Regions from separate parts of the Sporosarcina sp. AD_1 genome, predicted to be linked through region 2. Evidence: riboswitches for the same ligand, from Rfam matches in the RefSeq annotation. Region 2 holds a riboswitch; each other region holds the start of a gene.
The links. A riboswitch is a leader RNA that binds a small molecule or an ion and turns the genes downstream of it on or off. The one in region 2 is predicted to bind lysine.
Positions count from the first base shown of each region.

Region 1: linked by a shared signal. The riboswitch ahead of ACSW3C_RS17665 (cysteine hydrolase family protein) and the one ahead of ACSW3C_RS17175 (Na+/H+ antiporter NhaC family protein) in region 2 are both predicted to bind lysine.
Region 3: linked by a shared signal. The riboswitch ahead of dapA (4-hydroxy-tetrahydrodipicolinate synthase) and the one ahead of ACSW3C_RS17175 (Na+/H+ antiporter NhaC family protein) in region 2 are both predicted to bind lysine.

Region 1 is NZ_JBPVIR010000010.1:62,374-72,991, forward strand. It holds gene ACSW3C_RS17635 (sensor histidine kinase) at 1-1,205, shown strand, start outside; gene ACSW3C_RS17640 (LytR/AlgR family response regulator transcription factor) at 1,186-1,938, shown strand; gene ACSW3C_RS17645 (GntR family transcriptional regulator) at 2,028-2,681, shown strand; gene ACSW3C_RS17650 (CidA/LrgA family protein) at 2,796-3,200, shown strand; gene ACSW3C_RS17655 (LrgB family protein) at 3,170-3,862, shown strand; gene ACSW3C_RS17660 (APC family permease) at 3,924-5,282, opposite strand; gene ACSW3C_RS17665 (cysteine hydrolase family protein) at 5,305-6,015, opposite strand; lysine riboswitch at 6,189-6,373, opposite strand; gene ACSW3C_RS17670 (mandelate racemase/muconate lactonizing enzyme family protein) at 6,571-7,686, opposite strand; gene ACSW3C_RS17675 (M20 metallopeptidase family protein) at 7,683-8,843, opposite strand; gene ACSW3C_RS17680 (YfcC family protein) at 8,870-10,261, opposite strand; gene ACSW3C_RS17685 (hypothetical protein) at 10,392-10,618, opposite strand, start outside.
Region 2 is NZ_JBPVIR010000009.1:157,682-168,299, forward strand. It holds gene ACSW3C_RS17125 (DUF4097 family beta strand repeat-containing protein) at 1-822, opposite strand, end outside; gene ACSW3C_RS17130 (ABC transporter permease) at 822-1,526, opposite strand; gene ACSW3C_RS17135 (ABC transporter ATP-binding protein) at 1,510-2,439, opposite strand; gene ACSW3C_RS17140 (response regulator transcription factor) at 2,589-3,308, shown strand; gene ACSW3C_RS17145 (sensor histidine kinase) at 3,305-4,384, shown strand; gene ACSW3C_RS17150 (hypothetical protein) at 4,480-4,743, opposite strand; gene ACSW3C_RS17155 (DUF72 domain-containing protein) at 5,056-5,919, shown strand; gene ACSW3C_RS17160 (sulfite exporter TauE/SafE family protein) at 5,919-6,743, shown strand; gene ACSW3C_RS17165 (bifunctional metallophosphatase/5'-nucleotidase) at 6,745-8,145, shown strand; gene yunB (sporulation protein YunB) at 8,187-8,966, shown strand; lysine riboswitch at 9,019-9,197, shown strand; gene ACSW3C_RS17175 (Na+/H+ antiporter NhaC family protein) at 9,329-10,618, shown strand, end outside.
Region 3 is NZ_JBPVIR010000006.1:250,622-261,239, reverse strand. It holds gene ACSW3C_RS13640 (hypothetical protein) at 1-4, opposite strand, end outside; gene ACSW3C_RS13635 (ABC transporter ATP-binding protein) at 297-1,247, shown strand; gene opuFB (osmoprotectant update ABC transporter permease/substrate-binding subunit OpuFB) at 1,240-2,757, shown strand; gene ACSW3C_RS13625 (hypothetical protein) at 2,815-3,108, opposite strand; gene ACSW3C_RS13620 (nitroreductase family protein) at 3,230-3,847, opposite strand; gene ACSW3C_RS13615 (winged helix-turn-helix transcriptional regulator) at 3,974-4,327, shown strand; gene ACSW3C_RS13610 (hypothetical protein) at 4,358-4,507, shown strand; gene yiaA (inner membrane protein YiaA) at 4,663-5,133, shown strand; lysine riboswitch at 5,257-5,434, shown strand; gene dapA (4-hydroxy-tetrahydrodipicolinate synthase) at 5,690-6,583, shown strand; gene ACSW3C_RS13595 (Type 1 glutamine amidotransferase-like domain-containing protein) at 6,647-7,258, opposite strand; gene ACSW3C_RS13590 (quinone oxidoreductase family protein) at 7,306-8,280, opposite strand; gene ACSW3C_RS13585 (MFS transporter) at 8,774-10,351, shown strand; gene ACSW3C_RS13580 (ABC transporter ATP-binding protein) at 10,410-10,618, opposite strand, start outside.

The DNA of each region.
Region 1 (10,618 bases), on a different contig from region 2:
CACGCTTCCTTGCCAGTTTTTTTCTGAATGCCGTTGTCGCTTCTCTCGCCTATTTTTTTCTTAGCCATCTTTGGATTTCTATTTTTGCGGGCATTTTATTAAGCGGCGGCTTATTTTATTTATTCTCTCGAAGGACAAGCGCATTTCTTCATTCTATTGTCATCCCAATTGGCAGCCTCCTTGCAGAATACACGTCGGCTCTGGTCGTTCACCACTTCGACCTTCCTCTTTATATCCATGGCTCTCTAATCGTTCTGTTACTGGCCATTTTTGTAGCTCTTTATAAGCGTGTAGTTGATTATTATGAAGACGCGATTCGTTCATCCAGACTTTCAAAAGCCGTCTTATTTCTAATTGCCAGTCTAACCTTTATTGTGTTTTATTCACTTGTCTTCATTCCCTCAGAGAAGGGAGAGTTCGATCTATCTGCATTCAATCTATCACTTTTGATATTTTATTTTCTCATTATGGTAGCCCTGTCGGGGATCTTGCTCTATACCGTGAATAAAGAAAAAAAGCTGACCGACAAGCTTATAGAGCAACAGCAATTCTCTCATTACATACAAGCGTTAGAACAAGTGAACCGCGAAATGCAATCCTTTCATCATGATTATGCGAATATCTTGCTTTCCTTGCGGGGATACATGGAGCTTGAGGATTGGGAAGGATTGAAATGCTTTTTCGAACAACAAATTCTAAAGGTTGAAGAACAGACTCTTGCTAGGAATCGGATATTCCACCAGCTTGACCGATTGGCGATTACCGAAATAAAAGGACTTTTGGCTACGAAACTTATTCAGGCAGACAAACTTTCGATACCGGTCAATATTGAAATTCCAGATAATATTGAGTCCATCTCATTAAATACAATTGATTTGACTCGCATCTTAGGAATCTTCATGGACAATGCTATTGAAGAAAGTACCCTTGTAAAGGACCCGCAAATTAACTTGGCTTTTATCTCTACTAAGAATCAAGTCATTATCGTCTTTGAGAATAAGATGAAAGAAAGAGATGAATCCGTATCTGCTTTGTACGAGGAGCATTATTCAACAAAGGGGCAAAATCGCGGCTTGGGGCTTCCGATTGCTAAGAAAATACTATCAGCTCATCCAAATGTAACATTTAATTCCCATATCGAGAATGGTTGGTTTATTCATATCGTAATTATTGAGAGGTGCCAAAATGAAAATAGTCATTTGTGAAGATGATCAGCTACAACGAGAGCAATTATTGAACGAAGTTCAGAGCTACGCAGACTTTCATGAACCCAGCATTGAAGTTGTCCTTTGTACAGGCAAGCCTGAAGAAGTGTTGGCTTATTCACGCAACCAGCAAGCGAATTGCTATTTACTAGATATCGAGTTAAATCACCAGCTTGATGGAATGGATATCGCCATGGGTATCCGGCAGAATGATCCGCTAGCGAGTATCATTTTTATTACGACACATGCCGATCGGTTAAAGCTGACCTTTTCGTATAAATTGGCTGCTCTCGATTTTATTGTGAAAGATACACCAAAACAGATTTCCGCTCAATTAAGAGAATCATTACAAGCCGCCTTCACCACCTATAAGCAAATTGGCCAATCCGAACAAATTCCGATGGTTCAACTTGAAATCGGTGAGCGAATTAAAAATATAAAAGTCCAAGACATCTATTACATAGAGACCTCTCCACTCCCACACAAACTTACGTTATATGATAGCAGTGGCTTTTATGAGTTCTATGGGAAATTAAAGGATTATGAACAATTGGATAGTACTTTTTTTCGTTGCCATAAAAGCTTTCTAATTAATTTACTTCACGTCAAAGAGGTAAACAAGAAAAGTCGTACGGTATTAATGGCAAATGGATCAACATGTGAGGTTTCTTTTCGATTGGTTAGAGAGTTGCAAAAGCGATTGATCAGTGAACAGGAGAAACGAAAGATATAAGGTCAATTGCATGATTTTCACTATAGTGATATACTTTTTAGTACATCTGGTATTCCAGATACCAGTTTTCCTACTTCGGAGGGGATACGATGGATTTAAGTAAAATTGCACAACCTGAACTTTTTAAGGACCAGGCTTACAAGGAGATTAAAAAAGCGATTATCTCGTATTCCATTGAGCCGGGCGCTATGCTTTCTGAGCGCTCTTTAAGTGACAGTCTTGGAATTAGCCGGACGCCGTTGAAGCTTGCCTTGCAACAACTGGAAGTGGAGGGATGGGTAATATCCGTTCCCCGAAAAGGTATTTTTGTGAAAGAAATTACTGAAACGGATGTCCGGGAAGTGTTCGAGCTCCGGCGCGCCAATGAAGTGCTTGTAGTCGAGCTTCTAATTCCTTTGTTGAATCAAGAGACGCTGCATCAGATTGAATCAAAATACAAAGAACTAACTGACGAGAAGCATGATGCTTTTAAAGTAGTACAACTCGATTCAGCGTTCCACTTATATCTTGCAGAGCTAAGCCGGAACCGCCGGCTGCATCAATTAATAAAAAATCTTACGGACCACTTTCAATGGTTCGGGATGGCTGCATTAAAGTCGGGCAAAAGCCTGGAAGAAATTATTCAGGAACACGGCTCTATTCTTGAATCGCTTCGTTTACGGGATGTGGCACAAGCCAAAAAAGCGGTGCTCCTCCATCTGGACAATACGTACCAATCCATCAGCAAGAATTTGCAGAATTGAGCACTCGTACTGCATAACAGAACGAATTCAAAACATCCCACTTGTCATGTGATCATCTTAGAAAAACAAACTAGAAAGAAGGAAGTTGTTCCTCAGCGGAGGAGCAACGTTTACATGAAACCTCTCATTATTTGCTTACAAATAGGCATCCTCTTTATTTTTTCGTATATTGGCACTGTGATACAGAATTTCTTCCATTTAATTATTCCAGGGAGCATTATCGGACTGATTCTCCTCTTTCTTTGCTTATGCTTGAAAGTAGTGCCTGTCCAATTGATTGATCAAGGTGCTGGCTTTTTGCTGAGCATCTTAACGTTATTATTCGTACCAATGACGGTCGGTATCATGAAATATCCTTTCTTGCTCTCTTGGCAAGGCTTGCTTTTATTCGCGGCTGTCCTTGTGAGCACGATTCTTACAATCGGCATCTCCGGCCTATCCAGCCAATTCTTTGAGAAGAGTACAGAGAAAAGGAAGGAGGACCAAAAATGCAACAAGCAGTATACGCATTCCTCATGATCCTTTTGACCGTCGCATGCTTTTTTATGATGGCAAAGCTTTATGCAAGGCTCGCCTATGCATTTTTAATACCAGTGTTAACGTCTACCTTTTTGATCATAGTGATTCTAGTTGCCTGTAGGATTCCGTATGAAAGCTACATGGAGGGCGGTAAGTGGATCAATTCGCTTCTTGGCCCTGCAGTCGTGGCACTGGCTTTTCCCCTATATAAGCAACGGGAGTTTTTAAAGAAACACTTGGTTCTCATCGTAGGGAACGTGGCCATCGCCGGTTTCGTCGGAATGGTGAGTGTGGCGCTGATTGCCAAATGGATTCATTTAAACCACTCATTGAGCCTTTCCATTCTGCCTAAATCGGTTACGACCCCCGTCGCGATGGCGGTGGCCGACGGCTTAGGTGGCCGTGCGTCTATGGCAATTGTCGGCGTCATGATTGCAGGGATATTCGGTGCCATGTTAGCTCCGTACATCTTTCGCCTCTTCGGCGTGGAAAGTCCTGTCGGAAGAGGAATCGCCCTCGGCAGCGCCTCCCATGCATTAGGAACATCAAAAGCCGCCGAATATAATGAGCTGGCGTTTTCGATGGCCTCTGTATCCATGACATTGAATGCAATTTTGAGTTCTTTGCTTGGTCCCATCATTGCTTGGCTATTGCTTAGTTGATCTACAGAAAACAAGCTATAAAAAGAGTGCCGGAATCTATCCAGGCACTCTTTTTACATAGTTACAACTCGGCCAGCGCAGGCGGCAGTTTCTTAAATCCTTTCGTTGTCACGAGCGAATAGATAACCCCAAGGGCAAGCCATACAAAACCAACCTTCAGTGTCGTATGGGACAAGTTAATAAATAGATAGAAACAGATGAGAAAACCAAAACCGGGAAGTAAGAAGTAGCGGACAATTTTGCGTTCCTTTTTACGGAAAAAATAATAGATGATGACCGATAAGTTTACGAACATGAATCCTGTCAGTCCGCCAAAGTTCATTAATTCGGCTACCAAATTAATCGGCAAAAAGATCGCTCCCACAATACTGATTCCACACATTAATAAAATATTGTACATCGGTGTCTGATACTTCGGATGCAATCGTGTGAAGAACTTTTTCGGCAGCACTTCATCACGCCCCATACTGAACATTAGACGTGAAGCACTCGCTTGTCCTGTCAAACCGGCAGTGAATGTGGACACGATAACAGCTACTGTAAACAGCGTCGCTAACAGTGCACCGCCTGCCCGTTCCGCCACCTCGAACAAAGCAGTATCTGCAGACTTGAAACTTCCTACATCTGGCCAGACAAGCTGCGCCACATACGCTTGCGCAATAAAAATGATGCCGCCAATCAAGCAGGAAAGAATAGCCGCTTTCCAAACATCATTTTTTGGATTCACTGCTTCTTCAGATAATGTCGTAATCGAGTCAAATCCTAAAAAGGAGAAGCAGGCAATCGCTGCGCCCGAGACGATCGCTCCGATTGCGAACGTATCACTGGCAAAGAACGGTGTAATGGAAACTAAAGCGGACGCCCCCTCTTCTACTGTGATCGCTTTTATGCAAAAGATCACGAAGATGGCGACGATGACTCCCATAAATAAAACGAGAATCCGGTTCGTTTTAGCGGCCATCTGCATGCCGAGAATATTAATCACCGTAATCACGCCTGCTATGATGAGCACCCATACCCAATAAGGAATAAACGGAACTAACGCGTTGGCGTATGACGCACCGATCATAAAGACAATGAGCGGAACCAGAACATAATCCATAAACATGGCCCAGCCAGCAAAAAAGCCCAAGTGCGGATTGATCGCACGCTGTGTATATGTATATGTGGAACCCGAAACAGGAAAAGCGGCAGCCATCCGTCCGTAGCTGTAGGCCGAAAACATCATGGCCAACATGGCAACCAAATATGATAACGGCAGCATCCCGCCTGTTAGCTGGGAAGCATAGCCATAAATATAAGCCGGAGCGATTGGTGTCATAAAGGCGATTCCGTAAATGACCAGGTCCCTCAGTTTCAGAACCCGTTTGAATTGCGGAGCCGCTTGGTCTTGTGATGTATTTTGCTGCATGGTCGTCATCTCGCCCGCTTCCTCTCTATCATTAAACTAAAATTTCTTGCTGCAATTGTTCCTCAATCAACTGAATCGTTTCTTCCGTGCTCATCACTTGGCAATAGATTTGATTCATGATCATGATTTCGGCGTCATGCAATTGTTGTGTTGCCGCGGCACATGCGTCTTCGACGAGTATCACTTCAAAGCCGGCATCTGCTAAACTGCGGACAGTGGAAGCGACACATTGGTCGGTAACCACGCCCGTGCATACGACCGTTTCAATGCCCATATTACGTAGTAGGAATTCATAGTTCGTTCCGCTCAATACGCTGTCCGTTGTTTTATTCACTACAATTTCATCATCCAGCGGCTTCAGCTCCTCGACCATTTCCGCTCCCGGATCGCCAATCGGCAATAAAATATTGTTCCATCCCGGACGGCGCTGTACTGGTGAACGATCGCGGCCGTCTTTATGATGGCATGCAATGCGGCCAAAGGTTACTTCCAGTTGGTTACCACGGAAAAAGTCCAGCAGCTTTTTATTGTTTGGAACGACCATGTCATCAATCCGGTCGAAGAAGTACTCCCACTTATCAAACATGCCGCGTTCATGGGCTAATTTGGCATCTAAGCCATCTCTGCTAATGAATTGATGTTGCATATCAACGATCAATAAGGCAGTTTTCGCGGGATCGACGACCATTTTCTTTTCCTCAGTCGGGGCGAATTCGTAATACAAGGTTTGTTGGTTTTCCATCATAAATTCCTCCAATTCACAGCCATTCTGAGCTGCATTTTAGTAATTCAGAAATACAAAAAAGAGATTCTTCATGTGCTAAAGAATCTCCAAAGGCAATAAAAAAAGACTATATCTTTCCAGAAGAACCGGAAATGATGCAGTCATTCCAAATTCCTCGCCTTTTTATCTCAAGTGGAGATAGCACAACTTAATAAATCGGCAAATTTATTAAGACAGTCCTGTAATTATTCATTACAGGCCCAGTACATAATGGCGAGAACTCATTACATACTTCGGCGACATTTCCTTCTTCATAGCATCCACGTCTTCCCGGACTCCGCTATGCGCTAATAAATATCGCGCCTCTACCTCACCTGCGTAAGCAGCGAGGTCTATTAAATTATAGGTTTCATTCTAGTACTCGTGTCTAGCCTCTGTCAATGAATTTTTTTATTGCTCATTCAATTGCAAAGATAATAAACCCTTCCAAAGCTTGCTCCAGCAGGCATTCCAGGAGTTAGAATAGAGTGCTTAAAAATTTTCAAGCACTCTATTTTATCTCGGCAAAAATCCTCAATATAATTCAATCTTCACATAGTCACTAGTCAGTTTTTCAAGGATAGCTTCGTCCACCTCAATACCAAGGCCAGGACGTTCAGAAAGATAGACAAAAGGAATTTGGAAATCCAATTGTGCCACGTCCTCGCTGAACATTAACGGACCAACAAGTTCATTGCTCTTAATCCGTTTTTTGGCTGTGGATAAATGCAATCCAGCTGCGGATGCGATAGCGGACTCCACCATGGAGCCGACCTGGCATGTATACCCTGCGAGCTGAGCTTGATGTACGATGTGGGTAGCCGGATAGATCCCCCCGCATTTCATCAGTTTGATGTTGACCATATCCACTGCCCGTTTCACGGTAATTTCATACATTTCCTTGTCTCCATGAATACCTTCGTCGATCATGACGGGGATAGATGTCTTTTGTTTGATTTCTGCTAAACCGTCAATATCCGTTGCGATGACCGGTTGTTCAATCCAATCAATATGGCAGTCTGTAATTCGCTGAAGGACATACATCGTATCGGCGCTTGTCTCCCAGCCTTGGTTGGCGTCGACTTTCAGCGCAATTTCCGGCCCGACTGCTTCTCGAACCGCACGGATGCGCTCCACATCAAGGCGTTTATCTGTCCCCACCTTTAGCTTCAAGGTCGTATAACCTTCCGCCACAGCCTGCTTCGCTTTTTCAGCCATTTCCGCCGGTGACAGAATGCTGATAACTTTTGGAAGCTCCAGCTTGTCATAATACCGCCCGCCGAGCAAATTATAGACGGGCTGATTTGCCGCTTTTCCCATGAGGTCGTAGCAAGCGATATCCAGCGCCGCTTTCGCAGTCGTCGCACCTAAGATCGTCTGATTCATCTTGTCATGAATTTTCTCAATGTCGAATGGATTTTCTCCGAGAATAACAGATGCTAATGTCTTGTTCAGCACCGCAAAGACACTTTCCCATGTTTCACCTGTAACATGTTCATCGGGCGTCCCTTCTCCATATCCAACAAGTCCATTGTCTGTTTGTAGTTTCACGATGATCGACGGCATGTCCTTGTACGTATGGTAACTGACGATGAATGGGTCGATAAGAGGAAGCCGGATCGCATATACCTCTACTGATGTTATTTTCAATTCCCTGCCCCCTCCTTCATGTACTCCAGCAGACTCGTAGTGAATAAATCAACACCTACTGAAAGCATTTCTTCATCGATATCAAACTTAGGATGATGGTGCCCATAAGGATGCGAGTCTTTGCCGATTCCGATGAAAATGTAGGATGCAGGGATTTCTGTTGAGTAATAAGCAAAATCTTCACTGCCCATAATCCCATCAATTCGTTGCACCCGCTCTTCCCCCACTAGCGACTTTGCCTGCTTCTCCATGAATGCGGTCAAACGGACATCATTCATGAGCGGAGGGTCGCCATGTTCGTACGCCAGTTCATACGCTGCGCCGTGTGCATTGCATATCCCATCCACGATTGCCTCGAAGCGTTTTCGTATTAAGAACGACGTGTCTTTATTGAAATAACGGACCGTTCCGGAAGCCACCGCTGTGTCTGGGATGACATTATAATTGGAGCCGGAATGCAACTCTCCGATACTGAGCACCGCTTCTTCCTTTGGATCCAGGCTGCGGCTCACTATGGTATGGAGCTGCGTGATAATCGTCGAGATAATCAATGTCGGGTCAATGGTCTGTTGAGGCATGGAGCCATGTCCGCCCTTGCCTTTGATGGTAATCGAGAAACGGTCTGCCCCCGCCATCGTCGCTCCTTCCCGTACACCAATGACTCCTGACGGAATAGGCTGCCATAGATGATAGCCGAATATTGCATCCACTCCATCCAAAAGCTTTGCCGCCACTAGCTCCATCGCACCGCCCGGGAGTTCCTCTTCTGCGTGCTGGAAAATCAACAGAATCGTTCCGTTAATCTCTTCCTTTTTCGTGACGAGAACTTTCGCCACGCCGAGAAGAATGGCCATATGTCCGTCGTGCCCGCAGGCATGCATGACATTGCTGGTTTTTGATGAAAACGGCAAACCGGTCTCTTCCTGAATTGGAAGGGCATCCATATCAGCACGAATTCCAATTATCTTGCCATCTCCGTCTCCTTTGATGATGCCGATAACGTCCTTTCCTGTCAGAGAAAAAGTATCGATTCCTAGCTGATGAAGCTGCTGTGCAATATACGCTTTCGTCTCACGCTCCTGATGGGAAAGCTCCGGATGCTGATGTAAGTAACGTCGCTGGTCAATAACCCAATCCATTAATTCTTGTTGTTTCAAAGCTTTTTTCCACCTCTTTATTCAAATTATGAAAACCCAATCACATGGGCAACTGTAACGAAAATGGCACCTAAGACGTAATGAATGATGATCAATGGGAAAATCCATTTCACCCATTTTGACCAAGGGATTCGTGCCAATGCAAGACCCGCCATGAAGTAGCCGGAAGTTGGTGTGAAGATATTCGATATTCCATCCCCAAACTGGAATGCTAAAACAGCAGTTTGCCGTGTTACGCCGACCAAATCAGAGAGCGGTGCCATAATCGGCATCGTCAATGCGGCCTGACCGCTTCCGGATGGGATGATAAAGTTTAATAGACATTGAACAACATACATGCCGAATGCCGCTAGAACTGAAGGCAATTCGCCAATGGTTGAAGCAAATGCATGCAAGATCGTGTCCATGATTGCGCCATCCTGCAACACAACGAGTATCGCATTCGCAATACCGACAACAAGCGCTCCCATGACAAGTACCCGGCACCCTTCAATAAATGACTCGGCAATGGTGTCGAATTTCATCTTTCCAACAAGCCCCATTGCAATCCCCATTAATAAAAACAAACCAGCAATTTCAGTCAAATACCATCCATACTTGATGACACCAATTGCGAGTCCGACCAATGTTGCAAGCAGAATTAAAAAGATAATCTTATGGCGTGTCGTCATCTCTTCCATTTCCGTAACCTTCTCGAAATCCTGCTCTGTCCCATACAATACGCTTTTCGTAGGATCCGCCTTCACCTTCTTCGCGTATCGCATGACATACCAAATACTTACACTTAAGAAGATGACCCATAAAACAATACGGAATCCAAGCCCCGAGAAAATCGGCAGCTCTGCAATCCCTTGTGCAACCCCGACTGTAAACGGATTCATAAAAGCGGCCGTGAAGCCCGCAGAAGTTCCTAATAACACGATGGCTGCCCCGACAAGGGAATCGTAACCGATCAGCACCATTAACGGCACAAGAATTGTGATGTACGGAATTGTTTCTTCCGCTAATCCCAGCATGGCTCCGGATAACGCGAAAAACGTCATCAAAATAGGAATCAGCCAATATTCCCTGCCACTCATTTTCTTAGAAATTGTACCGACAGCAGCTGAAATGGCTCCCGTCGCATGTAAAATACCAAATGAACCGCCGACGATGAAAATATAAAAGATAATACCGGCAGAGTTCAGCATCCCTTTATGAATTGCTTGAAATATGCCTAAAAAGCTAGTTGGCGAAGATTCTACAAAATGATAGGTACCATCCACTACAATGGTCCGGTTATTCTCATCCACCATCTTGTCATATTCACCCGCTGGTACCAAATACGTTGCAATCGCTGCCAAAATGATAATGGAAAACAGGATGACATACACATGCGGTACATGGAACTTCTTTTTTACTTTCACTTGATCCCCCATTGGTTTCCCCCCAATTTTTATACGTCGGTATATAGACGCTAACTTGGAACAATAGTATCGGAAAACAAAAAAATAGTCAACAACTATTTTGACTATTTTAAATCGGGGGACCCTTTTATTATTTCTAAAACTACCTTTCAGGCAAATCTAATCGATACACGGCTCGGGGGCGTCCATTCTGATACGGTTGCTCTTCGCCGATGACTTGCAGCCAACCAACGTCCATGTATTTTTTCAACATTCTTTCCGCACTCCGCTTTGTAATTCCGAAATAATCTGCTATGTCACTAGACGTCAAACGGTTTAGCGGCCTGGATTTCTGAAATTGAATCATTTTGATTACATTCGTCACACTAA
Region 2 (10,618 bases):
CTTAACTTGAATCATACCGTCTTTCGTCTCGATAGAAAGCATATTGGTCCCTTCACCGATTATACCGGTCTTTTGAATGAAACTAGGCAGTTCTATTTTAACAATTTCACCACGCGTCGAGAGTTTCAGCGAGGACGGGGCTATTTTATAGATAACCTGAATGTCGCCGGTTTTGCTATGTAGTCTGACATCGGATTGCTCTGTCGCTTCCGTCAATTTAATTTGCCCGTCTACAGACTTTGCGACAAGTGTTGCGCCCTTGCTCTCCCGAATGGTTACATTGCCGGAAGTCGTGGCAATGCTGCTATTTTCCATAACGCTGTTGTGAATCGTTACATTTCCATCTGCCGATTGCAAATTAGATATTGAAGCGGTCATTTCCTGGATGGTCACTCTGCCTGTCGTTGATTTCACTTGAACTGTATCTACAGCCAAGCCTTTCAAAAAAGAATCTCCATCCTTATTGGAAACAGTAATTGAACTCTCAAGGGCTTTAGGAATTTGCATCATAATCTTTGGTTGAGAGCCTATCGTGATAAAATCATTCCACTTCTTCTCATTTTTCTCTCTAACTAGTAGTTTGGTCTCGTCATGGTCAATCACGAGTTGCTCCTCCACTCCCTTTTTCCCTTCCAATAGCACATGGATCTTATCGTCAGGGGAACTCGACATTTCAATAGTCATCATTTGCAGATCTGCTTCAATAGTAGGGACAGCATCGTATGTCCCGATAGTAATTGTTTCGGTTGGTTTTTTAAAGAATACAAATATTCCTATACCGGCAGCTGCTAGCAAGACGACTACAATTAATTTCTTCAGCATTACACGACATCCTTTCTGTCAATATTGCGAATGGATAAATATGCGATTCCTGCACCTAACAAAGAAAAGATCAATGGTACTACAATCACATCGCTTAGGCTGAAGGAGGCACCACCATTGGAAACTGTGGAATTGATCAAAAATCCAATAATGACTGCTGATGTGATTGTCGCTGAGGTTGATTTCTTCCGCATGCCAAAATAGAGAGGGATTAATGCAATCGCTCCCATCATGATTGCATTCGTTACTGTTTTCGGGATTGTGGCGAGCATCTCTTGCATTGTAAATGTCCCTTCAAAGAGTCCGAGAGATGGCTGCAGGAAATAGGTGAGCACCTGCATCATCCAAGTGCCTAGGAAAAGTCCAACGGAGGTTACCGTAAAAACAAGCAGCAGCTTGGACAGCATCAATATCTTTCGCCGGATAGGATAAGTAAATAATACATTTATTGTCTTGGTGCGGAACTCAGAAATGATGACACGTGACAGAATGACGCCGCCGAGTATGATAAATGTTATGTTTGTCAGTAGCGTAACTAAGGTCAGAAATTCTTGGTAAGATGGGATCAAACCGTCTATATCGTGTTTTGAACTCAATGCTGCAAAGATGACGAATCCATAGATCCCCGCTACACATAAGAGGAAGCTTAGGAAATAGCGGGCCATCCGGTGTTTTCTCCATTCAAGTTTAACTAATTGCCACATGTTTTTTTCCTCCATTTATCCGATTGACAAAGTACTCTTCCAGCGTTTCATGGAAGGTGACGACTTCTTCTACATCGACACCTTGGAAAATAAGCCGCTTGATCAATACTGCAGTGGTTTCCCTTGTCTTGGTCACATGAACTGTTTTGTCATCAATGATTTTTGCTTGTGTGTAATCAAACCCTTCGAGCAAGCGCTTGGCTTCCTGAACATTGCTGACGACCATTTTAATTGTGGGCTGGTTCCGTTGACGCAAGGAAGACATTGAAATTTCCTCAATTAACTTCCCGTCATCAATGACGCCGATGGTATCCGCAATCGTTTCAATTTCAGAGATGATGTGGCTCGATATAAGTATCGTCATTCCGTATTGGCGCTTCAATAATACGAGAAGTTCTCTCACTTCTTTTATCCCGATTGGGTCCAGTCCGTTGATTGGCTCATCTAAGATCAAGATTTTAGGCTTCGTTACAATGGCTCGTGCAATGGCAAGCCGTTGGCGCATGCCGAGTGAGAATTCCTTCACTTTTTTTCGGTCGATATTACGTAATCCTACTGTATCCAGCACGCTTACAATATGGTTGTCGTCCTGCTGGCCAACATACGTGCAGTGTATTTGCAAATTCTCATATGCCGTTAGATCCTCATAAAAGATAGGATACTCAATGAGGCTGCCAATCTCTTTCAAATAGTGATAGGACGTGAGATTGACGGGATTACCTTGAATGAAAATGTCCCCGGATGACGGTTTGACCAGATTCAATAACATTTTCATAATCGTTGTTTTGCCAGCCCCATTGGGACCGAGGAATCCGTATATTTCTCCTTCTTTAATATTCATCGTAACGTGGTCGATCACAAGATCGGTTGCAAACCGTTTTGTCAGTTGATGTGTTTGAATGATAATAGTCATAGCGAACCTCCTGTCTAGTGCTTACCTTTATCGTACTAGTTGAAAGTAAAAACAAAGTAAACAGGAAGGAAAAAGTACGTAATCTTTTAGATTCATATAGGTGCTTAGAGAAAAACTTGGTAGGATGTAGATAGAAGAGAGGGGATCACATGTCGGACGATGCAAGAATCTTAATAGTGGATGATGAAATCGGGATTATTAAGTTGCTGGAAATCACATTGAGAAAAGAACATTTTTCGCAAATTGTCACCGCCACTTCGAAAGAAGAAGCGCTGCAAGCGTTAAAGGGGAATGACTTTGATGTGATTCTGCTCGACGTCATGCTGCCGGACGGAGATGGGTTCACGCTTTGTTCCGCGATTCGGCAACTGACAACCGTTCCGATTTTATTCATTAGCGCCCGTTCCAGTGATTTTGATAAATTAACCGGCCTTAGTGTAGGTGGAGATGATTATATTACGAAGCCGTTTAACCCGCTTGAAGTGGTGGCAAGAATCCGGGCAATATTACGCCGGCAGAGGGTCTATGAAGCGCCTGCTCCCCCTGTGCCTAAAGTTTACGAGTATGAGGCTTTCCGTTTTTCACCTGATGAAGCCGTACTGACAGTGGGAGGGAAAGCGGTAGACACGACGGCAAAGGAGTTGGAGCTGCTTCATTTCTTTTGCAAACACCCGAATCGCGTATTCACGACGACACAGCTTTACGAGAACGTCTGGGGCGAGGATGTATTCGGGGAAGAGAAGACGGTCACTATTCATATAGCGAAATTGCGCAAAAAGCTTGGCGACGATACAAGGAAGCCGAGAATCCTAGTTAATTTACGAGGAATTGGCTATAAATTTATTCCTCCGAATGGAAAGCCATCATGAAAATACAAAGACGATTTATCATACATTTCCTATTAGGAGTCCTGCTTTGGATTCTGCTGTTGGCCGCAACGCTTCCTGTGACGATGGAGGGAATCCTGCCTCACTACGGTTTAGTGGGAGAAGGCTATGAGTGGGTCGTTCTAGTGGTCGTTGGGATTGTTTCCTTGATTAGCATCGTTTGGTTCGGCTGGTATTTTGGCAGCCCGCTCATCCAGATCATGAGATGGATTAAACAGCTAGCCGAAGGTGATTTGGCTTCGTTCCATGGCTATGAGAAATCATGCAAGAAAAATGGGAAGTTCAAAATGCGATATCAGCTCTATCAGGAAGTCATTGATCAATTAATGGATATGCGTGCACGGCTGGAAAGGGCACGGATCGAACGTGTGGAAGTGGAAGAGGCGAAACGTGACTGGATTGCAGGTATATCGCATGACTTGAAAACGCCGTTGACCTATATAAAAGGATATTCTACTTTATTGCTGAACCCAGATTATAAATGGTCGGAAGAGGAACAACGCAATTTTGTGGATGAAATCGATAAAAAAGGAACGCATATGGAACAGCTCATAGAAGACTTAAATCTCGCGATGCGATTTGATAGTTCTGAGGCAGTCCCGATTCATAAAACGACACAGGATCTCGTCTGCTTTATACGAGAGGTGCTCACAGAGGTTAGCAACGATCTCCGTGCGCAGCTCCATCATTTTGAACTGCTCGCTGAAGGTCCAATCCAGGTTGCTTTTGATCCGAAATTGCTGAAACGGGCATTGCACAATCTATTAATGAATGCTGTCGTTCATAATGATTCGTCCGTGCATATTGTGACAGCCATCGAACAAATTCCGGAACAAGTCGTAATAACAATTCAGGATGACGGCATTGGCATGACGGAGGATACATTGCGCAATGTATTCAACCGTTACTACCGTGGAACGACGACAGAGCAGACATCGGAGGGGACGGGCCTGGGAGTTGCCATCGTGAAAAGCCTGATTGAAGCGCACGGTGGTACGATTGAAGTAAAAAGTGTTTTTCAGGGAGGGACGGCCATCACTCTCATCTTGCCGAATTAGGCGTAAATGGGCAGCAATGTGTAGAAGTCGTTTGTCGCAGGTGTAAAATATAAAAGGAAGAACAGAGTCTTTCGGACTCGTTCTTCCTTTTTTTGTTACTTGCCTGCTATGTTCATGCACCAAGTAAAGTTCTCCCAAGCGGTATACCAGCCCGTGAAAAGCTCTTGCGAATCATCCCAACGTACTTCAAACTTTTTCTGGCCGTCCACTTCTATTAAATACAGCTCGAGAGTAGGATCGTCTTTAGACACTGCAAGCTTCATGCCGTTTTGAAGTTCTTCCTCGGTAAACACTACATCTGAAACCGAACGTACCTGTGCTTGTTCAAATACTGCTTTGTTGCTGATTCTATAATTCATAATAACCTCCAAATTAAACAATTAACTTTATCCAATCTCATTCTGCAAACGATAGAACTACAACAGTATATACTAAAGCATTTAGAGATGAAATCAAGTATTAAATTAGCAGCTGGAGGTTCTAGATACAGTTTATTTCCTGCATAAAAAGGAAAGTCCCCTTATCTAATGCCTTTGAAGAGGCAGACACGGACGGTTACTGCTTTTCCATAAAGGGAAAGGGAGATTGTGATTCAAAATGCAAACTAGCAATGCATCCTGTTAGGCATATGCTATGATGGATTATACGAAATCTAGAAAGGGGAGAGGGCATTGATTCAAGTCGGTTTGACAGGATGGGGAGATCATCCCGATGTTTATAGCCCCACTTCGAATGCCAAAGAGAAATTGATTGATTACAGTACCCATTTCCCAATCGTCGAATTGGATTCGAGTTTTTACGCCATACAGCCGGAGCGGAATATCCGGAAATGGATCAGGGAAACGCCAGATACATTTCAATTTATCGTCAAGGCGTACCAAGGCATGACTGGCCATCAGAGAGGGAAGATCCCGTATGATACGCCGGAAGAGATGTTTCAGGCATTCCGGTTGTCGATCGGGCCTTTAAAGGAAGCGGGAAAGCTGGCGATGGTGCTTGTCCAATTTCCGCCATGGTTTGATTGCATCCGGGCGCACGTAGAAGAAATCAGATACATATGCAGAGAGCTGGCCGATTACGATGTGGCGATTGAGTTTCGCCATCAAAGCTGGTATTCAGATGAATTTAAGGAGAAGACTCTCGAGCTGCTGAGGGAATTGAAGGCAATTCATACGGTTTGCGATGAACCGCAGGCCGGAGAAGGCAGTGTGCCGCTCGTTCCGATCGCAACCCGGGCTGACAAAACGTTTGTCCGTCTACATGGACGGAATGTGGGTGGCTGGCGCAATGTCACAGGAGATAGCAAAGAGTGGCGCAAAGTGCGGTATCTCTATAATTATTCCGATGAGGAGCTGGAGGGAATTGGGGCGGCGGTTGCCGACCTTGAAAAGCAATCGGAACAGATTTACATCGTGTTCAACAACAATTCCGGAGGGCATGCGGCAGAGAATGCAAAGCGTTTTCAGTGTTTGCAAGGACTTGATAGTGCCGGCCCAGCACCGAAGCAGTTGGACCTCTTTGGAGGAGATGAGTAATGGAATACGTATTATTAGCGATTATCGGTGCGCTAGCAGGTGTGCTTGGATCCATCGTCGGCTTAGGGGGCGGGACGATCCTTGTACCCCTTACTTTGCTCGTCGGCATTGATCTCGGTTGGATTCCCGGCATCACACCGCAAAGTGTTGTCGGGTTGTCCGTCATCATGATGATTTTCAACGGGCTTTCTTCGACCATATCTCACATGAAGGTAAAGACGGTCGATTATCAAAGCGGCTTCATTTTCTTTATAGGAACGGTCCCCGGGACTTTGATCGGGGCATTTGTGAATAAAAATGTAGACTTGCCATCATTTAATTTATATTTTGGTATTTTGCTTATTGTGTTGGCTGTTTTATTGCTCGCTCGAAAATATTTAAAGCCGATCCATTGGTTTGTGAACCATGGGAAGGAACGTGTCTTCATTGATCCAAAAGGAGAAACCCATGTATATGGCTATCCGATCTGGTTTGCCTTGCTGCTCACGTTTGTGATTGGCTTCACGTCTGGGCTCTTCGGCATTGGCGGGGGTACAATGATCGTGCCAGCGATGATTTTACTTTTCCTATTTCCTCCGCATGTTGCGGTCGGTACATCGATGTTTATGGTGTTTTTATCGGCTATCGTCAACTCGATCACGCATATTTCGCTCGGGCATGTGCCTTGGCTGTATACACTTCCGGTCATTCCCGGTGCGTACATCGGCGGTACGATCGGTTCGAATCTGAATAAAAAAATGAATTCGGAAACGCTTGTTGTTGTTCTGAGAGTCATTTTATTGCTGTTTGGAATTCGATCGATCATTGAAGGGATCTGGGGTTGAAATGAAGGAATCTATTATCTCAATTCATCTTTACCATACAAATGATCTTCATAGCCATTTTGATAACTGGCCGAAAATAAGCCGTTATTTGAAAGAGAACAAAGTAAAGCATCAGCTGCAAGGTGATGCTTGTTTTGTATTCGATATCGGCGATCATATCGACAGATCCCATCCCTATACGGAGGGCACGAGAGGAAAGGGAAATGTCGCCCTTTTGAACAGCGCGGGATGCGATGCAGTGACAATCGGCAACAATGAAGGGATCACGTTGTCGAAGAATGCATTGAACACATTATACGAAGGGGCGGCGTTCGACGTGATTCTCTGTAATTTGGAGGAGCCGGATGGGACGTTTCCCAAGTGGCTGAAGCCGTATCGCATTTTTGAAACGGCAGAAGGCGTGCGCATCGGTGTGATCGGCGCAACGGCGATGTATCCGGCTTTTTATTCCCGTTTGGGGTGGAAGATATCAGAACCGCATGCCGCCCTTCGAAAGATCGTGGCGGAAATAGAAGGACAGGCGGATGTTCTAATTTGCCTTTCCCATCTAGGTATCCATGAGGACCGGAAGCTTGCGGAAGAACTTGATTCGATCGATGTCATCCTCGGTGCGCATACCCATCATTTATTTACAGAAGGGGAATGGATCGGGGATACATTATTGGCCGCGACGGGGAAATTCGGGATGTACGTCGGGCATGTCGCGCTTGAATACGACGTTGAGAAAAAACGAATCACGCATAAAGAGGCGGCTGTAGTCCGATGTGATGGCTTGGACAGTGATCCGGGAGATACGGCGATGGTTAATGAATTGATGGATCGCGGAAAGAAGACGCTGGACGAAAACGTCTTTTATAATATTGAATCGATGCCTCAGGAATTGTTCGGTCCAAGCAAGCTGTCCTCTTTCTTCGGAGAGGCGCTGATTGCTTATACAGAGGCCGATTGTGCATTGTTCAACGCCGGCATCTTTCTAGGCGGGCTGGAAAACGGCTGGGTGACCAAAGGGGATCTGCATGCATTGCTGCCTCATCCGATCAATCCGTGCATCGTTAGTCTGAACGGCAGAGAGTTGCGTGAGCTTTATGAGCTCTCCCTGAACGACGAGCTGCCACGGACAGAAGTGAGAGGTCTTGGCTTTCGTGGCACCCTAATGGGAGCCATGATCCGTGAACGGCTATGGATGGATGAAGGAATGTTGTGCGTCGGTGACGAGGAAGTGGAGGATGACAAGAGCTATCGGCTTGTTACGCTGGACATGTTCACTTTTGGCTACTTCTTTCCGTTATTGAAAGATGCGCCAAAGGAGTATATTATGCCTGAATTGATCCGAGATGTCGCCGGTTGGTATGGCAAACGCTTGCTGGAGGAGAAGCGGACTGGCAGTCAGCAAATGGAATGAACGGCTCCTTGCCTGCATAGATTTATGTAGGAGGAGTCGTTTTGAAATTTTATGGTCAAGTCCCGCGTAAATATTACGGCAGGAAAAAGAAAAAGCGTAAATGGATATCCCTTATATTGCCTGCGTTTCTTCTGACAATCGCTATTTTCCTCTATATCGTAAACGCCAGACTTACCCCTATTTACATACAGTACGCGGAGTTTCAGACGGAAATCATTGCGGCGCATGTCATCACGCAGGCAATCAAATCCCGGTCCACAGAAATTTATAACGTCAATGATATTATTAAAAACATTCCCAATGATTCGGGTGCGATGGTCACAACACAGTTCGATACGGAGATCATCAGTAAGACCATGGCGGAAATCCATAGTTTAGTGGAGTCCCATCTCGATATGGCGGAAAGCGGCAATATGGATATGCTGCCGCTTAATGAAAATATCGAATACGACCCGCAAGCGATGGAAAGCCATGGAGGCGTTGTCTTTTTTGTCCCGGTTGGGCAAGCGACGAACATCCCACTGCTCGGTAATCTCGGCCCGAAAATCCCTATTCGCTTTCATGTGGTAGGAAGCGTGCATACCGATGTGGAAACGGTTGTGACCGAGTTTGGCATCAATAATGCCATTGTTGAGTTGAATGTCCTTGTTACGGTGGATGTCCAAATCATCGTACCACTTGCGACACGTACGACAACTGTGGAGCAGCGCATTCCGGTAGCGTTCGGCATGATTCAAAGCCCGATTCCGCAAATTTACAATAAGGGTGATGGAAACGCGCCGCAAATCGAAGTGCCATTGCAGAAAGGCAAGGATAATTAACCATTGATTTTGCCATCTATTCTTGTTAGGCTAGTAAATGTTAGAAGAATATCGATTAGGTAGAGGCTGCATTGCTTATGAGTAACGTACGAGAGGGTGACACCGTTGACCGTGCTAGAAAGGAAGCTTTGCCGAAGCTGAATGGATTGTCAGGTCCTTCAAGCTGGGGTCATTCCGAACAGGGATGACACTGTCATACATGATTAGAATGTATGATGAGCTACAGATCGTACGTTAGATAGTATGAAATTATCCAACAAACGAACCGTAGATAGCCGATACCGGATGCACGCAAGTGTGAAGGTATCGGTTTTTTCATTCCCCCTACTTGGCCTCGATTCATAGAAATGGAGGAAAGCAACTTGATTGGAACTTGGGTATCAATTTTACCGCCGCTGATTGCCATTGTGATGGTGTTGGTGACAAAGCGGGTCTTATTATCATTAGGAAGCGGTATTGTGGCCGCGGCTTTATTGGTCGCTTCGTTTTCACCGGCTGAAACAGTCAGCTATTTATGGAAGGGGATGATCGTCTCGTTTTGGGATGACGGCGCCCTGAATACGTATAATATTTTCATTATGCTTTTCATCTTATTGCTGGGTGTGATCACTGCGTTTGTCAGTCTCTCGGGAGGGAGCAGGGCATTTGCGGAATGGGCCGTTCGCCGAATCAAGACAAAACGTGGTGCCAAATTGCTGACAGTCATTGTCGGCGTGCTCATCTTTGTGGATGACTATTTCAATGCGCTGGCAGTTGGACAAATTGCGCGTCCCATTACGGACGAGCATAAAGTGTCCAGAGCAAAACTTGCTTATTTCATCGACTCGACATCCGCACCTGTCTGTGTCATCTCCCCGATTTCCAGCTGGGGAGCATTCCTGATCGGCCAGCTGGCATTGATCCTCGGATCGACGGCAGCATTGAGCTACTCGCCGCTATCTGCATTCCTGCTGATGGCACCTATGAATTTCTATGCAATCATCACTCTATTGATGGTGTTCTTCTTCGCTTGGACAAACATCGACTTCTTTACGATGAAAAAGCATGAGGAACTGGCGGACGAGGGCCAGCTCTTCCACCCCGACAAAGATATCCCCGGCCAGCTGAAAGAGGATTTTCCTGTCCATTCCTACGGCAAGGTGAGAGATTTGGTAGCGCCAATTATTACGCTCGTCGTTGCGACGTTCGGTATGATGATCTACACTGGCTACCAAGCGGGCGGAACGATGAATATCTGGTCGATTTTTGAAAATACCGATGTACCAAGATCCTTGCTGATCGGCGGATCGATCGGAACGCTTGTCGCGGGCTGGTCTTATATCGCTCAACTGAAACATAACGAAACCGCGTCGATGCAATGGCTTGGAAAAGCGTTTATCAGCGGTATTAAAGCGATGATGCCCGCTGTTCTAATTCTGGTGTTCGCTTGGGCTTTGACTGATTTGATCGATGTATTGGAAACAGGACAATTTTTATCTGGCGTCGTAGAGAAATCCAATATCCCTGTCGGTTTCATTCCTGTACTGATGTTTGTGCTGGCGGGTGTCATGGCGTTTTCCACAGGCACTTCTTGGGGATCTTTCGGCATCCTGCTGCCGATCGCCGGTACGATTATGCTGAATGCAGAGCCTGAGCTTCTGCTGCCTGCACTG
Region 3 (10,618 bases), on a different contig from region 2:
TCATTTCGGAAGAGTTATCGTTCACTTTCCCACGATTATCGATCACCTCCGACTATATCTCTATTATTCAGAGAGTTTACCTGTCACTTTGAAAGGGTATCAGTCACTTAGTTAGGGTTATCCATTATCCCGCTTTCACAGGGGATGTCCGCACTTCAGCAGAAAAACTCATGACTTTCCTACTGTGCTCATACATATTAACTCTACAACTCTGTTAAATCCCCTAACTAAATTGGATATCATTTCCTTATGCTAGTAACTTGTGGCATGATAGGAAAAAGGAAAGGAGTGAACCGATGATTCGTTTTGACAATGTGTCGAAGTCGTATAATGAGCAAGCTGTTGTTGTAGATTCTATCAATTTGGAAATCAAACGTGGCGAGTTTCTTGTGTTGATTGGTCCGAGCGGCTGCGGGAAGACGACGACGTTAAAAATGATTAATCGCCTCATCCCCCTCACGGAGGGTACGATCTGGATCGACGGCAAGAAAGTCAGCGAGTACCCGATTCACGAACTGCGCTGGCGTATTGGGTACGTCCTGCAGCAGATTGCCTTGTTCCCCCATATGACGATTGAGGAGAATATTGCGATTGTCCCTGAGCTGAAGAAATGGAAAAAGGAGCGTATTCATGCCCGTGTTACCGAATTGCTCGACATGGTAGGTCTGGATGCAGATAGATACCGGCATAGGAAGCCGAGTGAACTATCCGGCGGGCAACAGCAGCGAATTGGCGTGGTCCGCGCATTGGCGGCTGATCCCGACATTATCCTGATGGACGAACCGTTCAGCGCCCTTGATCCAATTAGCCGCGCGAAATTGCAGGATGATTTGATGCATCTGCAGAAGACGATCCAAAAGACGATCGTCTTTGTCACTCATGATATCCAGGAAGCTTTAAAGCTGGCAGACCGGCTTTGTATCATGAAGGATGGAAAGATAGAACAGATTGGCACCCCTCAAGAAGTGACATCCCAGCCTGCGACAGCTTTCGTTCATGAATTTATTACAAGCGGCATACCGGAACCTTTTAAGATAGCAGACCATTTACGGCCCATTGCAGAAGGATCCGATCACTTCCCAACCATCTCAATCGACGACGGCTGGGCGGAACTCTTGCATTCCCTCGTTGATTCAGAACAGGTAGCGGTTCAACAAGAAGGCGAAGTGGTTGGTATGATATCAAGGGAAACTGTAATTGCTTATTTGGCCGATGATGCAAGGGAGGGACGTCTAGCGAATGAATAATTTTTTGAATGTCTTTCAAGACAGGAAGGCTGAATTGGCCAGTGCGCTGTTGACGCATATCCAAATCTCGCTGATTTCCCTCTTTCTCGCAGTACTCATTTCCATTCCGATCGGCATTTATTTAACGAACCGGAAACGGGTAGCTGAAACAATCATAGGAGCGAGTGCCGTATTGCAGACCATCCCTTCGCTTGCCCTTCTCGGACTGCTCATTCCGTTGTTCGGAATCGGCAAAGTGCCTGCGATTATCGCACTTGTCGCCTATGCACTGCTCCCGATTTTACGGAATACGTATACAGGCATTAATGAAGTGGATCCATCCTTGAAAGAAGCGGCGACTGCGATGGGGATGAATCGGTGGAAACGGCTGGCGAAAGTCGAGCTCCCACTTGCCATGCCCGTTATTATGGCAGGTATCCGCACCTCCATGGTACTTATCATCGGGACCGCGACACTCGCAGCACTCATCGGGGCCGGTGGACTTGGGGATCTGATCCTGCTGGGAATCGATCGTAACGATCCTTATCTCATCGTGCTTGGCGCCATTCCGGCTGCTCTGCTTGCACTTGGATTTGATTTCTTGTTGCGGAAATTTGAAGGATTATCCTTTAAGCGAGCCACAATCGCTTTAACCGCATGCTTGGTTATTGCGCTTCTCGTCATCGTTCTACCGTTCCTCTCGCTGCGTGAAGACAAACAGCTTGTAATCGGAGCCAAGCTAGGAGCAGAGCCAGAAATTCTTATTAATATGTATAAGCTCTTAATTGAAGAAGAAACAGATTTGTCCGTTGAACTGAAGCCGGGTCTCGGCAAGACATCATTTGTTTTCCAAGCTCTGCAATCTGGGAGCATCGATATGTACCCTGAATTCACAGGGACCGCTTTATCCGAGTTTCTGAAAGAAGAGGCTGTCAGCAACGACCGAAACGAAGTCTATGAGCAGGCAAGGGAGGGCTTGGCGGAGCAATTTGACCTCGCCCTACTGCCTCCAATGGCATACAACAATACTTACACACTTGCAGTTTCCGAAGCCTTTGAACAACAATATGGCGTAAAAACCATCTCGGACCTCGCTGCTGTCGAAAGTGCTGTCAAAGCCGGATTCACCCTTGAGTTCAAAGATCGCGAAGACGGCTACAAAGGCATTAAAAACCTATATGGACTCGACTTCCCATCGGTCCAAACGATGGAGCCGAAACTCCGCTACCAGGCAATAAAAACCGGTGATATTAACCTGATGGACGCCTATTCAACAGACAGCGAGCTACAGCAATATAAACTGACTGTCCTGGAAGACGACAAAGAGCTGTTCCCGCCATATCAAGGAGCGCCTCTCTTGCGGGAGGAGACCTTGGAACAGTATCCGGAACTCGAAGATGTGCTCAACCAACTCGCCGGCAAAGTGACCGACGATGAAATGCGCGACATGAACTATCGAGTGAACGCGGAAGGAGAAAGCCCGGTAGACGTGGCACGTGAATTTTTAAAGAATGCGGGTTTATTGAAATAAACAAGATGGCCGAGATCAATGATTCCCGATCTCGGCCATTTCTTTCTCCAGAGAGGGCTAGGACTCAAGCGGCACGACGAGAAGCCCCAGCTCATCCACCTTGTATCGATCGAGCGCTTCTTGGAGCTTATGCACGTATGTCACGATATACGTTCCGGACCAAACCGTGTCATAGTCGTCCCATAATTCAATATGGCCGCCATCGTGGATGACATGTGAATCTGTTTTATCTTCATACACATAGACGGCCGTCGGGGTGAAATAAAGAATGACAGCATACAATTCCTCCAGCTCCCCCGTTATTTCAGCTGGTTGCCCGCTATACGGGTTTTTGAGTTTATTAAAGAACACCAATCACTCCTTCTTCTCTACTACCCCTCATACGTTTAAACCGGATATAAGATTCATTACACAACAAAAAAGGCGGGTCCATATGAACCCGGCCTTTGAATACATTATTTTGCATTAGCAATTAGATAAATTTCACCTTATTTTCAATCGGTAGCCGGGTAGTTTGATACGCTGGGGCATTTTCCTTACCTATTGTAATGAGGACGATCGGGAAATACCGCTCATCTACTTGGAAGCGTTCAGAGAACTTCGCTTTGTCGAAGCCGCCCATCGGCCCAGTCGCATACCCGCGATTTTTTGCAATGAGCATGAACTGCATCGCAGCAAGTCCCGCATCAAATGTCGCCATGTTTTTACGTGCTTCTTCCGGCGCGTACGGATATGTCTTGTTTGTATTGCTGACAAGCACTTCCTTGCTTGCATCATCAATATAGCCTGCTTCCGACATACTGTCATAGACCGGGCCTACGTTTTTGTAAAACTCTTTGTCGCCTAGTACCGCGATGACAGCAGAAGCTGTTTCGATTTGTTCCTGATCATATGCGATCGCCCGCAAGTCTTTTCTTTCTGCCGCATCTAGGAAGACAAGGAATTCCCAAGGCTGCAAATTGCTTGTGGAAGGCGCAAGTGTCGCTTCTTCCAGCATCTCAAGCAGTTCTTCTTTTTCAACCTTGGCACTCGAATCATATTTTCGGACCGATCGGCGTTCCCGAATCAATTTGGATAGATGTTCAGACATTCCAATTCCTCCTGTTTAGAACTAATCTTTAGTAAGCACAAAACTAGCATACTTTTAGTAAGTTCAAGACGTCAAGTGTTTTGCAATGTGATATGATAAGAAAAAGTAAAAAACGGGGTTGGAAATATGGAAAAAGATCTTAAAACGATAGAAACCGGCACAGAGTCCACTTGCCAGAAATACCGAAACGCCATAGAGTTCATCGGGAAGAGATGGACGGGCATCATTATCTTTAATTTGTTCGACGGACCTAAACGGTATCATGAATTGCTGAATGCAATCGACGGAATCTCAGATAGGCTGCTGTCTGAACGACTCAAAGATCTGGAAGAAGAAGGATTGCTGGTGAAGCGCATCATAGCGGAAGCACCGAGAAAGGTCGAATACGAATTAACCCCGCCTGGTCATGAATTCAAGGATGTCTTCAAAGCGATATTAGGCTGGGTCGAGAAGAAGGAAGAGTTTGTGAACAGGAAGTAGAAATAGGGATAGGTCTAAGGGGGTGTTCCTATGATTTTTATAACGTTCGGCATACTTTTCGTCGTCAACTTTATCATCTGTTCCATTATCACAATCCTCTTCGGTCTAACTCGGAAACTCGATTGGGCCATAATTGCCGTCATTAGTTTTCTCCTCGCCCTTGTCGTTGTGGCTTTTTAATTTTCTATAAATAGCTGAACATTACAGAACGCTTCCCAACTGGCTAGCGTTCTTTTGTTTGTAATTAATTTGCGAAGAGAAACAATATTTCAAATATCAATTGTCGCCTCGTAATCTTTTAGCTATGATGAAGGAAAGAGGAGGGAGATGATTCAATGACCCAGGAAAAGGAATATATAATAGATAAAGAAAAACCCCAGATACCAAAAATAAAAGTGGAAAGAAAAGACGGAGAACCGACAGTTGCTTTTAAAGGGGCATCCATTGCAGCGTTGCTGATCGGAGTGTCATCCTACTTAATCGGCTTGTTTAATGCGGGCATGGAATTAAATGAAAAAGGTTACTACTTTGCCGTTCTCATTTTCGGTCTTTATGCTTCCGTTTCCTTGCAAAAAGCGGTCAGAGATAAAGAGGAAGACGTCCCGGTGACAAATATTTATTATGGCATCAGCTGGTTTGCGCTGATCGTTGCGATCGCTCTAATGGCGATTGGCCTGTATAATGCCGGCAGTATCGTCTTGAGTGAAAAAGGGTTTTATGCGATGGCGTTTGTGTTAAGTATTTTCGCGGCAATTACGGTGCAGAAAAACGTCCGTGATACACAAAAGGCGAGAGAAGCAGATTAATATTTTTCTGTAAAGGTACTTTCCAATCGAATTTTTAAAACTTTTTAAGTTTTTGCTTGCATTTGCTTCTGAAAAGGGGTAAAGTCGTAGTAATTTAACATTCACTTATTTCGCAAGTTTTGAAGTAAGGATAGAGGCGCAAAGACCATCAGTACACAGTCAGAGGATAATGAGATCCGATGAAGACTGTGGAAAGGGGAATTTGCCGAAGTGGAGAGAAACTCATTATCTCGAAGCTGGTTCTGCGTTGAATAAGCACAGAATTGTCATATAGGAAACTATATGGAGGGCTATCTTATGCAATGAAATAATTTATTATTTCAACTGCAACAACGAGCCCTCGTTGTTGCTTTTTTGCGTTCAATTCACTTGGATCGTTTAGATGCACGGAGGTCATGCTCCTGCTTCTCCAAGTTAAGCCTTCGGCGGAGGTCAGCCATTTTGAGAGTTGCACATAACAGCTCGACTAAATCCCGGCCAATTATTCCGAGGCGTGATTGATCACTTGCCCTTCTCCCTCTATTTTTTATAAAAAAATGATAGGATGTGGAGAACAATGAATTTCGGACGAATTGTAACAGCTATGGTGACTCCTTTTGATGAACAGGGTGAAATTGATTTCCAGGCAACACAGAACCTGATTAATTATTTGATTTCCAATGGCACCGAAGCATTGGTTGTCTCGGGAACAACAGGAGAATCCCCGACCTTGACGAACAAAGAAAAAGCCAAGTTATTCAAGTTTACCGTAAACGTTGTAAATGGCAGGGTGCCGGTCATTGCAGGAACTGGCACCAATAATACGAAAGAGTCCATGGAACTGACCCTGCTCGCGGAAAATGCGGGTGTCGACGGCATTATGCTCGTGACTCCGTACTATAACAAACCTTGTCAAGAAGGGCTCTATCAGCACTTTAAGGCCATTGCAGAGGTCACGACTCTGCCGATCATGTTATACAATATTCCGGGACGCAGTGTTGTCAATATGTCCGTTGAAACCGTCATACGCCTCTCGAAGATCCGCAACATCGTGGCAATCAAAGAGGCGAGCGGTGATTTGGACACTATGGCCGAAATTATTGATCGCACGCCAAAGAGCTTTGCATTATATAGTGGCGACGACGGGCTGACACTTCCTGTATTATCAATCGGCGGCGCAGGCGTCGTTTCAGTCGCATCTCACGTAGTCGGAAACGACATGCAAACGATGATCGCGTATTTTCAACGGGGTGATTTTGAACAAGCTGCCCGGGAACATCGCAGACTGCTGCCTATCATGCGAGCCCTATTCGCAGCGCCAAATCCATCTGCTGTCAAAGCGGCACTCAACCTAAAAGGCATACCAGTTGGCGGCGTCCGTTTGCCGATGATTCCGCTCAATAGCGATCAGCTGCGCAGCTTATACCAATCTTTAACGCTCTATGAGGAATTAGCTTTTTCAAGGAATTGATCAACTAGCAAAGTAACACGCCAGGTTCACACGATAGTGGAGCCTGGCATTTCTTATCATGGATTAGTTGCATGGCGTTGTGATCTTCGCAAGCAGAATCTCATTTTGAAAGTGCAAGTTTTCGTTGTCTGTTAATGCATAGATGGGGCTGCCTTTTCTACTGGGTGCCCAGGCATCGAATGCAAGACGCCGAGACTCTTCATTATAATGAGGACACAGACTTCCCTTCAACATCCCAAGCCCTTGAAACTCCTCATATCCTTCCTTGCTTTCACTAAAGCACGTCTCAAACCAGCACATCGCACCGGCACTTATCCCAGCTAGAATCACTCCATTTTGATATGCATTTTTCAGAACCTCATCAAAACCGGTCCGGCGCCAGATTTCAAGCATAGATTGGGTGTTGCCCCCACCCACATACACGATGTCCAACGCATTCACGACCTTTTGAATAGCGGGCGCCAGAAAGTCTTTACTTGTTAAATGGCTTGGCTCCTCCTCTCGGAAGGCTTCATAAAACTTGTCGATATATCCCGGTGCGTCGTTGCTTGCCGTTCCAATAAATGCGATTTTAATTGGCCCTTGTTTCCGGCAGATTTTCAACAGGTACTCATCAATAAATGGGGTGTTTTCTGAAAATCCCCCGCCTGAAATGGCTAGTATCTGTCTTTTCATTCATACTCTCCTCTCCCTCTTTCATTCGTCATATTTAATACATGCTTTCACTCCACTCTCAAAAGAATCTTTCCTTCATATTTACGGCTTTCCATTAATCGATGAGCCTCTGAGGCATCTTGTAATGTAAAAATTTGAGCGATAGGAAGAGCAACCTGATGTAAAGTAATTAACTCAATTACTTCTTCAGCAATAGATGCCAATCGAGCGGGGTCATGCTTTCTCGTAGTACCTAAACTAAAACCCTTAATACTTCTGCAGCTACTATGGACATCATTTGTAGTAAAGGTTCCTGGCAGACCACTGCTATTTCCAAATTGCACAAGTGTACCGTACAATGCTAAGCATTCTAGGCTCTTCCCTGTTACCTCACCGGCTACAGAGTCAAAGATAACATTTGCTCCTTGACCATCCGTATGATACAAGGCTTCTTCAACAAACGAATCATAGGTGCATACAATATCCGCCCCTAAGCTCTTTACATACTTTGCTTTTTCCATATGGCCTACCGTACAAATAATTGTCTGCGTTCCATATAATTTCGCTAGCTGTACAAGCATGGAGCCAACACCGCCAGCAGCACTATGTATAACAATTGTATCCTTTTTATTAATTTGCCCGATCTCATGTAATAGGATAAATGCTAAAAACGATATAGTCGGCAAAGCAGCCGCCTGTTCAAATGAAAGACTTTCGGGAATTTTAAAGACTAACCTTTCATCCGCAATCACGTATTCTGCATACGATCCATATTTAGGGAACGCAACGACGCGATCCCCTTTTGAGAAACCTGAATGAGGATGAGCCTCTTCAATGACCCCAGCTGCGTCCAATCCCAGTATTAGTGGAAATTGTCCTTTTCCTTTTTTGCCTCTGCGAGTTTTTATGTCAGCATAATTCACACTTGTAAATGCAACTTTTAGTAAACATTCTCCTGCACCAATTTTCGGACGTTCCATTTCCTCTAACATAAGAACATCGGGTCCACCGAATTCTTTTTGAATTATCGCTTTCACATTCATCCCCTCCCATACTCAATGTAGCATGAAAAATAGTTTTCATAAATTTTCAAATTCCTATGCACTTGCATAAGTTTTTCGAATCAAGTTCATTAAATACGATTCAAAATCAAAGGAAAAGTGCAATGGCTCCTTAACGGTGTTGCTTTCAACAAGTCTTCAATTCCAATCCGAACAATGATAAATGATCCAGCTTGATGCATAAAAAATTGACTCAATACTAAGAATGCGGTTCAATAATCCTCCTTAATTAGCAACCCTAAATGTGAGAGCAATCCTCACCAATTGGGCTTTGTGCTATGTGAGTAACCAAACAAGTCTAATAGACGAAGCATAAAGGATTCTTAGCAATTTAGAATCAAGGATGGATATTTTCGGGCATAATTCATTAATAGAAGAGAAACAATTAATGCAGCCCCACTTGTAACATAAAGTTCGCCTTCTGTTCATTTTCGATTATTATAATAATCAATCATTATTTATGGAGGTGTGATCGATGGCAATAAAGGAAAACAAGACGACTACATTAGGCTTCACGATACTATTGATCGGCGTATTCATGGCGGCGCTGGATAACGGGATTATTAGTGCCGCTTTGACAACAATCAACTCTTCGTTCGATGTATCAGCGACGTCGGGTGCCTGGGGAATCACACTGTACACGCTTGGCCTGGCTGTCGCCACACCAATTGTCGGTAAGCTGGCAGACCGCTATGGCCGGAAGAAATTGTTCCTCATTGAGGTCGCCATTTTCACGATCGGTTCACTCGGTGTTGCACTGAGTCCCAATTTCACTCTGTTCTTGGCGGCTCGTTTATTCCAGGCGCTCGGTGGCGGCGGGATATTCATTATCGCCAGCTCCCATGTCCTCAGTACATTTGCAAAAGAGAAACAAGGCAGCAAGCTAGGATTGCTTGGTGCGATGAACGGGATTGCTTCTGTTGTTGGTCCGAATATCGGCAGCTTTCTGATCGATTTGACGGGTAATTGGCATTGGCTCTTCCTAATCAATGTTCCCATTGGTATTCTGTTAGTCATCTTCGGCTGGCTTTCCTTACAAGAAACAAAAACGTCTGTACTGTCAAAAATCGATTTTCTTGGCATCTCTCTATTATCTTTCTCCATCTTAAGTGTCATGTTTGCAGTCAACAATTTGGGTGAAGGAGGCTTGCTAAACAGTCTTCTCGGCTGGAGTACACTCGGTTTATTGCTGCTTGGTGTTGTCCTTTTTGCCTTGCTGATCTTTGTGGAAAAGCGGAATGAAGCGAAGCATGTCGATCCGATTTTACCGTATCATTTATTGCGTAAACCAACGTATTCCATGACGATGGTAATGGGGGCACTGTCCGGGCTGTTCATTGGAGCAGTCATCTTCATCCCTTCGTATGCGGAGCAGATTCTCGGCATTCCAGCTTCCAAGTCAGGGTATTGGATGACACCACTTGCTTTAGCATCAGGTATTGGGGCTGCAGGCGGCGGGTTCTTTGTTGATAAACAAGGTCCTGTAAAGACACTTATCCTCTCGGGCATCATTTCGGTGATTGGTTTCGGGGGACTCGGTCTTTTTGTAGATTCAAAACTGACGTTTATTCTCTTTTCCGTAATCGCAGGAATCGGATTCGGTTTTGTTCTTGGCGCTCCTTTGACAGTGCTGACCTCGAACGCAGCCGGCACCCAAAAAGGCTCTGCAATCGGCACGCTGTCAGTCGCCCGGCAAATCGGTTTGACGATCTCGCCTACCATTTTTGCGGCTTTCATCCAGCAGGGCTTCAGTCAATTGGGCACGCTTATTCCTGAAAAATTAAAAGCACACGGAATTGATCCGTCTGCCATGCCAAGCGGAGCATTGGAGTCTGTCAGTGGCGGCGGGTATGCCAATATCCAGGAGAACATTGAAAAGATACCGGTGGCGGACGTACGAGATGCTTTGAATGAAGCATTCCAAAGCGCAGTCCATTCAGCATACGAGCCAATCTACTTAACGTCCGCAGGCGCCGCTCTCTTCATGATTATTATTGCTTTAGTTTTCAGCAAAAAGTTCGCCAGAGACGCTAAAGAGCATCCTGCCGAGTAACGCAATTCATAAAAAAAGGGAACAGCATTATCGCGCTGTTCCCTTTTCTTATGATCTTTTATTCCACAATATAGCCATCCCGCATGGTGATGATTCGATCAACATACGGTAGCATCTCTTCGTCGTGTGTGACCATCAGCGTGGTCAGCTTCAGAGTTTTGGTCAGCTGACGCAGCAACTCCATGACATCCTTGGAACGTTTCGTATCAAGGCTTGCTGTCGGCTCATCGGCGAACAGGATTTTCGGACGATGGATAATCGCCCGTG